One region of the Tuberibacillus sp. Marseille-P3662 genome, then DNA from elsewhere that is predicted to be linked to it. Evidence: riboswitches for the same ligand, from Rfam matches in the RefSeq annotation. Region 1 holds a riboswitch; each other region holds the start of a gene.
The links. A riboswitch is a leader RNA that binds a small molecule or an ion and turns the genes downstream of it on or off. The one in region 1 is predicted to bind S-adenosylmethionine.
Positions count from the first base shown of each region.

Region 2: it holds a riboswitch for S-adenosylmethionine, as region 1 does, so the genes downstream of both, msrA (peptide-methionine (S)-S-oxide reductase MsrA) here and B9Y89_RS10760 (methionine biosynthesis PLP-dependent protein) in region 1, are expected to answer to the same signal.
Region 3: it holds a riboswitch for S-adenosylmethionine, as region 1 does, so the genes downstream of both, B9Y89_RS08550 (assimilatory sulfite reductase (NADPH) flavoprotein subunit) here and B9Y89_RS10760 (methionine biosynthesis PLP-dependent protein) in region 1, are expected to answer to the same signal.

Region 1 is NZ_FXBS01000006.1:460,226-463,505, reverse strand. Features, by position in the region: gene metC (cystathionine beta-lyase) at 1-945, opposite strand, end outside; gene B9Y89_RS10760 (methionine biosynthesis PLP-dependent protein) at 938-2,050, opposite strand; SAM riboswitch class I at 2,149-2,263, opposite strand; gene B9Y89_RS10755 (YhcN/YlaJ family sporulation lipoprotein) at 2,384-3,007, opposite strand; gene nadE (NAD(+) synthase) at 3,083-3,280, opposite strand, start outside.
Region 2 is NZ_FXBS01000002.1:29,299-32,578, reverse strand. Features, by position in the region: gene B9Y89_RS00290 (S8 family serine peptidase) at 1-1,022, shown strand, start outside; gene msrA (peptide-methionine (S)-S-oxide reductase MsrA) at 1,157-1,627, opposite strand; SAM riboswitch class I at 1,735-1,836, opposite strand; gene B9Y89_RS00280 (DUF1540 domain-containing protein) at 1,977-2,132, shown strand; gene B9Y89_RS00275 (GbsR/MarR family transcriptional regulator) at 2,335-2,892, shown strand; gene B9Y89_RS00270 (DsbA family protein) at 3,118-3,280, shown strand, end outside.
Region 3 is NZ_FXBS01000006.1:10,846-14,125, reverse strand. Features, by position in the region: gene B9Y89_RS08550 (assimilatory sulfite reductase (NADPH) flavoprotein subunit) at 1-1,424, opposite strand, end outside; SAM riboswitch class I at 1,527-1,633, opposite strand; gene B9Y89_RS08545 (CidA/LrgA family protein) at 2,033-2,437, shown strand; gene B9Y89_RS08540 (LrgB family protein) at 2,407-3,099, shown strand.

The DNA of each region.
Region 1 (3,280 bases):
CAATTGGCGAACGGCCGCTTCATCGTGCAAACTAAAAGAAAGTACAGCACCAGTATCATTAGCTTGACTTAAATGTAAATCGCGGCCTGGATCTGACGCGAGTCCAGGATAGTAGACATTGTCGACACTGGGGTGTTCTTCTAGAAAAGCAGCGATGGTTTTAGCGGATGCTGTTGACTGGTTCATACGCACCTGCAGGGTTTTTAATCCGCGCAAAACAAGCCACGCATCTTGCACGCCGAGAATGGCTCCAAATGAATTCTGTAAAAAAGCAATCTGGTCACCGAGATGCTGATCTTTAACAACAGCCAAACCAGCCACAACATCGCTGTGCCCTGCGATAAACTTGGTCGCGCTATGTAAAACAACGTCAGCACCCAATTCAAGTGGACGCTGCACAGCCGGTGTAGCAAAGGTGTTATCAACAAATGTCAAACAACCATGAGACTGCGCTAGTTCTGTCACAGCACGGATATCCGTAATTTTTAATAATGGATTTGAGGGTGTTTCAATATAAATGACTTTTGTATTGCTTTGAATATGACGGGCCACCATTTCTATATCAGTTGTATCCACAAACGTGTGCTCAATACCAAAACGGCCTAGCACCTCGGAGGTCATTCGATATGTGCCGCCATAGACATCTTCTGAAAGCAAGACATGGTCTCCTTGCGAAAGTAACATGAAGGCTGTTGAAATCGCAGCCATGCCTGAAGCAAAGGCGAAACCTTGAACGCCTCCTTCCAAATCAGCAATCGCATCTTCTAAAGCTGCCCTTGTTGGATTGCCTGACCGGCTGTAATCGTACTGGCCAAAATGATCCATATCAAACTGATGGAAGGTCGATGCCGGTTGAATTGGGACACTGACTGCGCCCGTGTTCGGATCGACTTTATGTTGATTATGCAAGAGCTTTGTCTGAAAACAATAAGTTGCTTCACCCACGAGTGATCACCTCTTTCTGTTTTTGCAAGGCCAGATCAAGATCAGCCAGCAAATCATCAATATATTCAACACCGACAGACATACGAAGGAGTCGATTACATACCCCTTGTTCAATACGGATCGCTTCGGGAATATCTGCATGTGTTTGTGTTGCCGGATAAGTAATAAAACTCTCAACACCGCCAAGACTTTCAGCAAATGCGATCACTTGTAACTGCTCGAGAAACGGGGCCACACCATCTTCCGAATGTAAACGAAACGAAAGCATACCACCTTGGCCCGGATAAAGAACGTCTTTAACGGCCGAGTGCTTTTGAAGAAACTGAGCAATCCGTTTCGCATTCGCTTCATGCTGCCTCATTCTCAGCCCTAATGTTTTCATACCGCGCATAAGCAACCAACAATCGAACGGTGATAAGACGGCACCTGCAGCATTCTGATAGCTAGCCAGTTGTTCACCCGTTTCCTCGCTCTTGGTCACAATCAAACCAGCGAGAACGTCGTTATGTCCGCCGAGATACTTAGTTCCACTATGGACAACAACATCCGCTCCTTTGTCAATCGGCTGTTGCAACAGCGGCGTATAAAATGTGTTATCCACGATCAAAAGTAATCCATGCTGGCGCGCGATTTGGGCCACAGCCTCAATATCGGTTTCATGCATCAATGGATTGGTCGGCGTTTCGATAAAAATCGCTTTTGTGCGTTCGCTAATCCTTGATACCGTATCAGTGATATCAAGGAAATGATGGTATTGAAACGACAAACCCCACTTACCAGCAAAATCCTCAAACAATCGATAGGTCCCGCCATACAAATCTTCGGAAACTAACAGCTCATCTCCGGAAGAAAATAAAGACAAAACGGCTTGGATCGCTGCCATTCCTGAGCTGAAAGCTATCCCTCGCCTGCCACCTTCCAATTCAGCAATGGCATCTTCCAAAATAGCGCGAGTCGGATTACCCGTTCGTGTGTAATCATAACCGGTCGATTGGCCGAGACCCTGGTGACGATAGGCTGTAGACAAATAGACGGGTGGGCTGACTGCTCCCGTTATTTCGCTTTGGTTACCAATTTGAGCTAAAATAGTTTCGATGTTCTTCAATGTGTTCATCCCCTTAACCCGTCATTATTTCAGATAAATTAAAAAGCAGGCCTCATCTATTCTAAAGAGAGGTCTGCTTTATCAACATCGACGCATCGATCTTATCTTTCAAAGCATGTGCTTTGCAGGATTTGGCACCTTGTTCACATATATTAGTGTCGAACAGGTTGCCGGGCTTCGCAGGGCCAGTCCCTCAGCCTCTCTTGATAAGTTTTTTAATTGTAAATATTGTTCATCATATTAACACTGTGTATAAGCATTGTCAATGCTTACAATTTTAAAAAATATCATAAAAAAATAAACGAGCAGGGGCAAACCTGCTCGTTTATTTTTTTATTTATTATTATTCTCGAAAGGGCGTTTTGCTGCATTGCCAATATCCTGCATGATACCTCTAATATCTGATTGCACCTCATCCGTATTGCCATTATCGACTTTGTCATAGACATCGCCAATTCGGTTAACGATGCTTTCATCAGAAACGACACGAATATTTTTGTCACGGACAAGACTTTTCGCCGTTGTACGGACTTTTTCTTCTATATCTTGAGTATTGGCATTATCATCGTTTGTATCGATACCGATGACGACCGTATTGCCATTTATCAATGCATGAGCATCGTCAACACCGCTCAAACGGTTAACTTGACTGGCAATCCGACGTGTGGCTTCCGTATCATAGACATATTGATCACCATTGTCATAATTGTTATTCTTATTTTTATTAGGATTGTTCTTATTATTATCCATATCAATGTTCTCGGCATTTTCTGGATCCTGAACATTGGGTTGGTTTGCTAGCGGCCCTCTAGCATCATTATTATTGGCGTTGTTGTTATACCGGACGTCCCTCAACCCATTTTCGTTCATACCCTGATTGTCGTCGTTAGCACCACAGCCGGTAAGCATTCCACTCGCCATTAAAGCGGTAGACAGAGTTAAAAGTGTTTTTTTCAACTCAAAAAACCCCCTTTCATCATTAGCGTGTGAAAAGGGGGGATTCGTTAACCCTGTTACATTAAGGTTCCAATGTTAAAATTTTCGTGGTGGAGACGCAGCCAACTCTCGCTTATGTTTTGAACGATCATGAAGCGAGGTAATAATCGCTTCATCTTCTTCGGGAATGCTTTGCCCTAATATGTAAGCATCAATTTTGTCATAGGTCGTTCCCATTTCATTTTCATCTGTTTGGCCTTCCCAAAGACCGGCACTTGGCTTCTTCTCAATGAT
Region 2 (3,280 bases), on a different contig from region 1:
AGCAAGAGAAAGGTAAACCAGAATTTGCTCAGCAAGAAATCGGCGGTAGTCTTCATAAGTGGTATCAAAAAAATATTACGGGGAAACATGTGAAAATCGCCATACTGGATACGGGAATTGATAGGGAAAGTAAAGACCTTTCAGTTATCAAAGGCAGAAATTTTGTGGGCAATGATCCGGAAAAATTTGATGTTGATAATGGTCATGGCACGAAGATTACCGGGATTATTGGTGCACGAGAAAACCATTTTAACATGCGCGGTATTGCTCCCAAGTCTGACTTATATATTGCGAAAGTGGCCGATGAAAATGGAAACGTTAAATATGAGAACCTCATTGATGGAATTAACTGGGCAATTAAACAAAACGTTAATGTCATTAACATTAGTTTAGAATTCCAAAAAGGGAACTCTAAACTACATGAGGCAATCAAAAGGGCAGCTAACAAAAACATCATTATTATTGCCTCATCAGGAAATATTCTATATCCCGATGACACACATAATTCTTATCCAGGAACATACCCTGAAGTCATTAGTGTAGGCATGCTGAATACGGAAGGTAAGATATATTCCGATGAGTTTAAGAAGAAGAAAGTTGATGTGTATGCCCCGGGGGAAGACATTGTTTCTCTTTGGTTCGATAACAAAATGACGCTTGATACAGGGGTGTCATATGCGACGGCTTATACATCGGGCTACGCAGCTTTAATCATTCAGAAAAAAAGACAAAATGGAGAAAGCTATAATCAACCGCTGATAAAAAATGCATTGCAAGAAAATCTGCAAAAATATATAAAGAGTCAGCGACCTATTTCTCTTGTTTTACTTTTAGCTGTTAAGATGATTAGCATTGTATATGTTATAGGATTAGTGGGCTTCCTGTTAGTGTACTTCATCAGGAAAAGGAAAAGACAAATCAATTTCCCCAAAAAAACAGTCACCATTAGTCTTTCTTTGCTTGTCATCTTGAATATACTGGCTGTGATTGTTTCTCTACTAGGAGGCAAATATCATTTCTGACAAGAGAAGTGTTTCTACCCATGTGAGTTCTGGAGGACTACTGGTTTAAAAATAGCCAATTCCATGTTATAGAATAAACAAAGCAGCCACCGCTCTTATATGGGCAATGGCTGCTTTAACGTATCTGGTTCATTTTATATATGGCAGCTGGCCAGACCATTCTTCTGCAGATAATCTTGATGGTACTCTTCAGCTTTATAAAACGTTGAAGCTGGTGTAATTTCGGTTACGATGGGACGCTTGTAGGCACCAGAATTAACTTTATCTGCCCTTGACCGTTCAGCGGCTGCTTTTTGATCGTTGTCGTGATAAAAAATAGCGGATCTGTATTGTTCCCCAACGTCGTCACTTTGTCGGTTAAGCTGGGTTGGGTCATGATTTTCCCAAAATAAGTTGAGCAAGGCATCATAACTGACCACATTTGGGTCAAATTCAACTTGAACGACTTCAGCATGACCGGTTTTTCCTGATTTCACATCTTCATAGGACGGATTTTCGTAATCCCCTCCAAGATAACCCACTGTTGTCTGTTTCACACCGTCAACGTCCCGGAAAAAGGCTTCTGAACCCCAGAAGCATCCAGCGCCAAAAGTTGCAATCGCCATTTTTGTATAACTCCCTTCGTTGCTTATAATAATGATCATACGAATACAATTAAAAATCCCTCTTCATCAATAAGAAGAGGGATTGGCAGGCTTTATTCATCCGTCTCTTCTTATTTTTCGGCGAATCACCGCAGGAATTAGCACGGTATCCATATGGATCCGTTGCCGAGGTTTCAAAGGGCCAGTCCCTCCACCTCTCTAAATAAGAAGTAAGCTTCATTTTTTTTATAATAAATCTAATATATTCTACAGTAGGCACTGATGTCAATGAATTTGTATGTATTTTTTGCTTAGTTCATCAGAAACTAATCATGCATCAATCATCTAATGACGAAAGGGATGGATTCTCTTGGCAAAAGATGTATTGTGTGAAGTTGAAAATTGTGTCTATTGGGGAGAAGGTAACAAGTGTCATGCTGATGCCATTTATGTCATCAGTCATAATGGGACAAAAGCCTCAGACCAAGAGGAAACGGACTGTAAGACGTTTGAACCTCGACACTAATGAATGAGGAAGACAGCCATACGGCTGTCTTTCTTCACCCAATTTTATCTATAAAATTTATTTTGCCTATAAAATTTTTTCTTAACTACTTGAAAAACAGGATTAAAAACTGGTTTAATGGGTCATGGCAAAGCCTTTTTATTATAACTTTTTGATTGTGGTTTATAAAATAATTTAACCGATAGATTTGGGGTGACAGGCTGTGAATGAAGAAGAGGCTCAATTAGAAGAATCACGTGATGTGGTGATCAGTGCGATAGCTCAAACCATGGTGATTTATGGCGTTACACCTTCCGTAGGGCGGATTTATGGCTTACTTTACTTTTCCGATCGTCCCTTGTCCATGGATGAAATTAAAGAACAAGTGGCGATGAGCAAAGGCAGCGTTAGCAACGGTCTTAGAGAATTGATGGATACCGAGATGGTCAGTAAGGTTTGGAAAAAGGGGCAACGAAAAGATCATTTCATCGCTGAAAAGGACTTTTTTAAGAACTATTTAAACTTCTTTGCGAAAAAATTACGTCAGGAAAGAAGTGTTTTGCTAAAAGCAACGGAAAAAGCTCGACCTGATCTTCTTGAACTAAGAAACAATACAGAATCAGAGGAGCTGCAAGAACAAATTGATCAAGATTTAGAACGGATTAGCGAAACGACTGACTATTTGGATTGGACCTTGCGCCTAGCTTATGCTATGGAAACACGGGATATCTTTGATTACTTCCCAAAAGTTCGTTCTGACAGCGGCGAGTCCCATGAATGATCCAAATGTTAAAATCGATAACGTTTATCAGAGTAACTAAAAAGTCCTACATGTGAGGGCTTTTTTTATGTATGTAAAGATACTGTATGTCCCATCTTTAATTTGATATAATAGTGAAGATTCATATGATATTATTTGACTCAGTTTTCATAAAGTCTTCAAACTATTTTTTGAATTTGTCTGGTAAGATAGTTTATAAATAGAAAGAAATGGGGGGGATTCGCCATGACTAAGAATCACGAACAAGCAAAAAAGAAGCAGCGACGTATACAAAGAGACAAAGCAAAACAGACAAAAAAACAGCGGCAGTGGATAGTTTTGGGGACCGTGTTTATATTGCTTCTTGTCTTTATCATATTAGGTATTGCTTTGAGCCGGCAGGATTCGT
Region 3 (3,280 bases), 450 kb from region 1:
ACACCTGTTCCAGGCCCAATCATGATCACCGGTGAATGAGGATCAGTAGGAAATTTAAAATTCGGATTGCGGTGGATATACACAGGTAACAAATCACCCGGTTCTGTTCGCTCAGCACATTGTACAGAGCAGACACCCGCTCTGTCGCGTCCATGAGCTTCATATCTCACCGTTCCAATCGTCAGATGCGCTTCATCTGGATTCGCTTTATAACTGTTCGCAATCGAGTAAAGTCGAGCTGGTATTTTACGGAGAATCTGTACAAACTCGCTGGCCGGTAACTCCCGATGAGGCGGGAAATCCTGTATCAAGTCAAGCAAATCGCGCCCATCGAGATAATCCTTTCGTTCATCCTCACGTTCTGGCTTCATAAGCTCACTTAACTTGTCATTGTCAAAAAGTTGTGCTGATTGCTCCAGCAATGGTTTTGTCAGTCTAGTGATCTCGAAATTATGGAGCAGAGCCTCACGAAGTGAGTTCACATCTCCCTTTTTATTGACTGGAACAGTCTCTTCAGGATTCCAGTTCATTTCATTGATGAGTTGATCCACTAAGCTTGGATCATTTTCAGGGAAAATTCCCAAGCTATCACCGGGTTCAAATTCAAGATTCGACCCTTCAAGAGATAGCTCAAGATGCCGCGTTTCTTTATTTGAACCCCGGCCGCTGAGTGTTAGATTTTCTAAGATCTCAGCTTTGAAAGGATTCGTCCGAGAATATGCGGGCTGCTCAGTTGGTTCTCCATCTATCGGTAACATTTGATTACCTGCAGGATGATCCTCTTGTGTTTCCCGCAATGTATTTAAGATACCTTCAACCCATTCCGCCGCAGGTTCGTCAAAATCGACATCGCAATCCACTCGTGGATAAAGCCGTTCTCCGCCTAATTCCTCAAGTCGCTTATCGAGATCCTTGCCGGTCTGACAGAAAAACTCATATGATTGGTCTCCAAGGGAAAGTACCGAAAATCGTTGTCCTTCCAACTTCGGAGCTTTCCTGCTATTAATAAATTCATAGAAAGAAATCGCATTGTCTGGCGGATCTCCCTCCCCATGGGTCGCGGTTATAATGAGCAAATCCTCGACTTTTTTTAAAGCCTTGGGCTTGAAATCATCCATTGCCGAGACCGTCACCTTCAATTGTTGTTCTTCTAACTTCTGGGACATCTCCTCAGCAAGTGCTTGCCCATTGCCCGTCTCTGAACCAAAAAGAATCGTCACTTCCCGCGAAGCGACCTGACCAACGCTTTGCGTTGACGCTTCAGCGTCTGGGACATTCTGCACAACCGTATTGGTTGATGTCTGGGAAGCGGCCAAATACCCACTCAGCCAATGTTTTTGTGCTTCCGTTAGTGTGGGAAGCAGACGATTAAGAAGCTCGGTTTGCTCTTGGTTAAAAGGACTATTCGTTACCTGTAACTGCAAAGATATTCACCTCACAAAGGAATACATTTTTCAATTTATATGACAGCCCACTCTATGTAGTCAAAAACTCCTCTTCAATAAGGAAGAGGAGTGAAGCACCCTTCCTTATTTTTCAGGACGTCACCTGCTGGACTTAGCACCTTTTTACTTTCATAAAAGGTTGCTGTGGGTTCAAAGGACCAGATTCCTCACCCAACTCTTAATAAGGATCATCATATTCTTTTTTAAAAAATGTCCCTAACCATCTGCGTTAAAGACATTTGGTTTGCTTCAATCAGTCATTTCAGAATTATTATTATGTTATTTTCATTTAACTATAATTATTCCTATATGTCAACTAGGAATTTAAATCCTTTAAAATACCTTGGAAAAGATGCTCCGTCATCAGCTATATAAAACACAGGAATTGAACCCAAACCATTGTAAGAGTAAAATAAATTAGGTATTTAATTTTCAGCTTGCGTCATGCCAATGACGTTTTTGTGTGCTTAAAAGTGATTGGACCAAGATAAGTTTTTTTTAATAACTTCCCAATAATTCACTCATAATTTAAGACGAACATGACAAAAAGGGAGGGATTGTGACCTTTTCAAGGATCACACTATATAATGAAAATCCTCAAAATCGTTGCTCAGATAGCGGTATTATATATGTTTTATTTTATTGGTGAAGGGCTGCAGCACCTTCTCCATTTACCAATACCCGGTAGTATTATTGGCTTGTTTTTGTTATTAACTGCTTTAATATTTAAGCTTTGTCCGGTAAGATGGATTGAATCAGGAGCAGACTTTTTGCTATCCTATTTACCTTTATTATTTGTTCCGGCTACTGTGGGTGTCATGAATTATTTTGGTCTTTTCGCAGGCAAAGGGATTGTCCTTCTTTTGATTGTGGTGATCAGCACGATCATTGTGATGATCGTAGCTGGCCATACAAGCCAGATATTAGCTAAAAAAGTGGCAAAGAGAAAGGAGAAAAGAACATGGCAAAAACGCTCATGGCGGTCATCATAATTCTTCTGACGATTACAATCTATTTATGCATGAATCGGATTTACCAGCGTTTTCATTTACCTTTTTTGATTCCCGCCTTAACAACCACTTTAGCCATTATTGTTATTCTTGTTTGTTTTCAAGTCCCTTATCAAACTTATATGATTGGGGGACATTGGATTAACCTGTTACTTGGGCCGGCTGTGGTTGCGCTCGCTTATCCTTTATATAAGCAGAGAAAGGCTCTAGTCCAGCATTTTCTACCCATATTAGGCGGTGTTTTGGTTGGATCCATTGTAGGGATTATGAGTGGGTTGTTATTTGCAAAGTCACTTGGTATTGCCCATAAGTTAATCCTTTCCTTATTACCTAAATCAGTCACGACACCCGTAGCCATGCAGATTGCATCTGGGATAGGCGGAGCCCCTTCGCTGACAGCCGTTTTTGTAATGATAGCAGGTTTTACAGGCGTGACTCTTGGACCTTATATTCTGAATTGGTTCCGAATCTCTACATTTCTAGGCCAAGGGATTGCTTTCGGCAGTGCCTCCCATGCAATCGGCACTTCAAAAGCCTTCGAATATGGTGAAGATACGGCCTCAATGAGTTCCGTTGCCATGACGTTAAGTGCGGTTTCAGCTGCTATCTTAGGTCCTCTTGTCGTTTTGCTTTTATATGCTTAATTCCTTTAAGGAAAAATACTTGTCATAAGGTAACATTTATTTTGAGTTAGAGAATATTTCATCAAAAATTGGGAACCAAGTGAGTGTATAGGACTCATAACTTAAAAATATGGAACAAACTTGAGATAATCAAAGATGAAAAAGCGGCGTAAAAGTATGAATTTACTTTTACGCCGCTGCT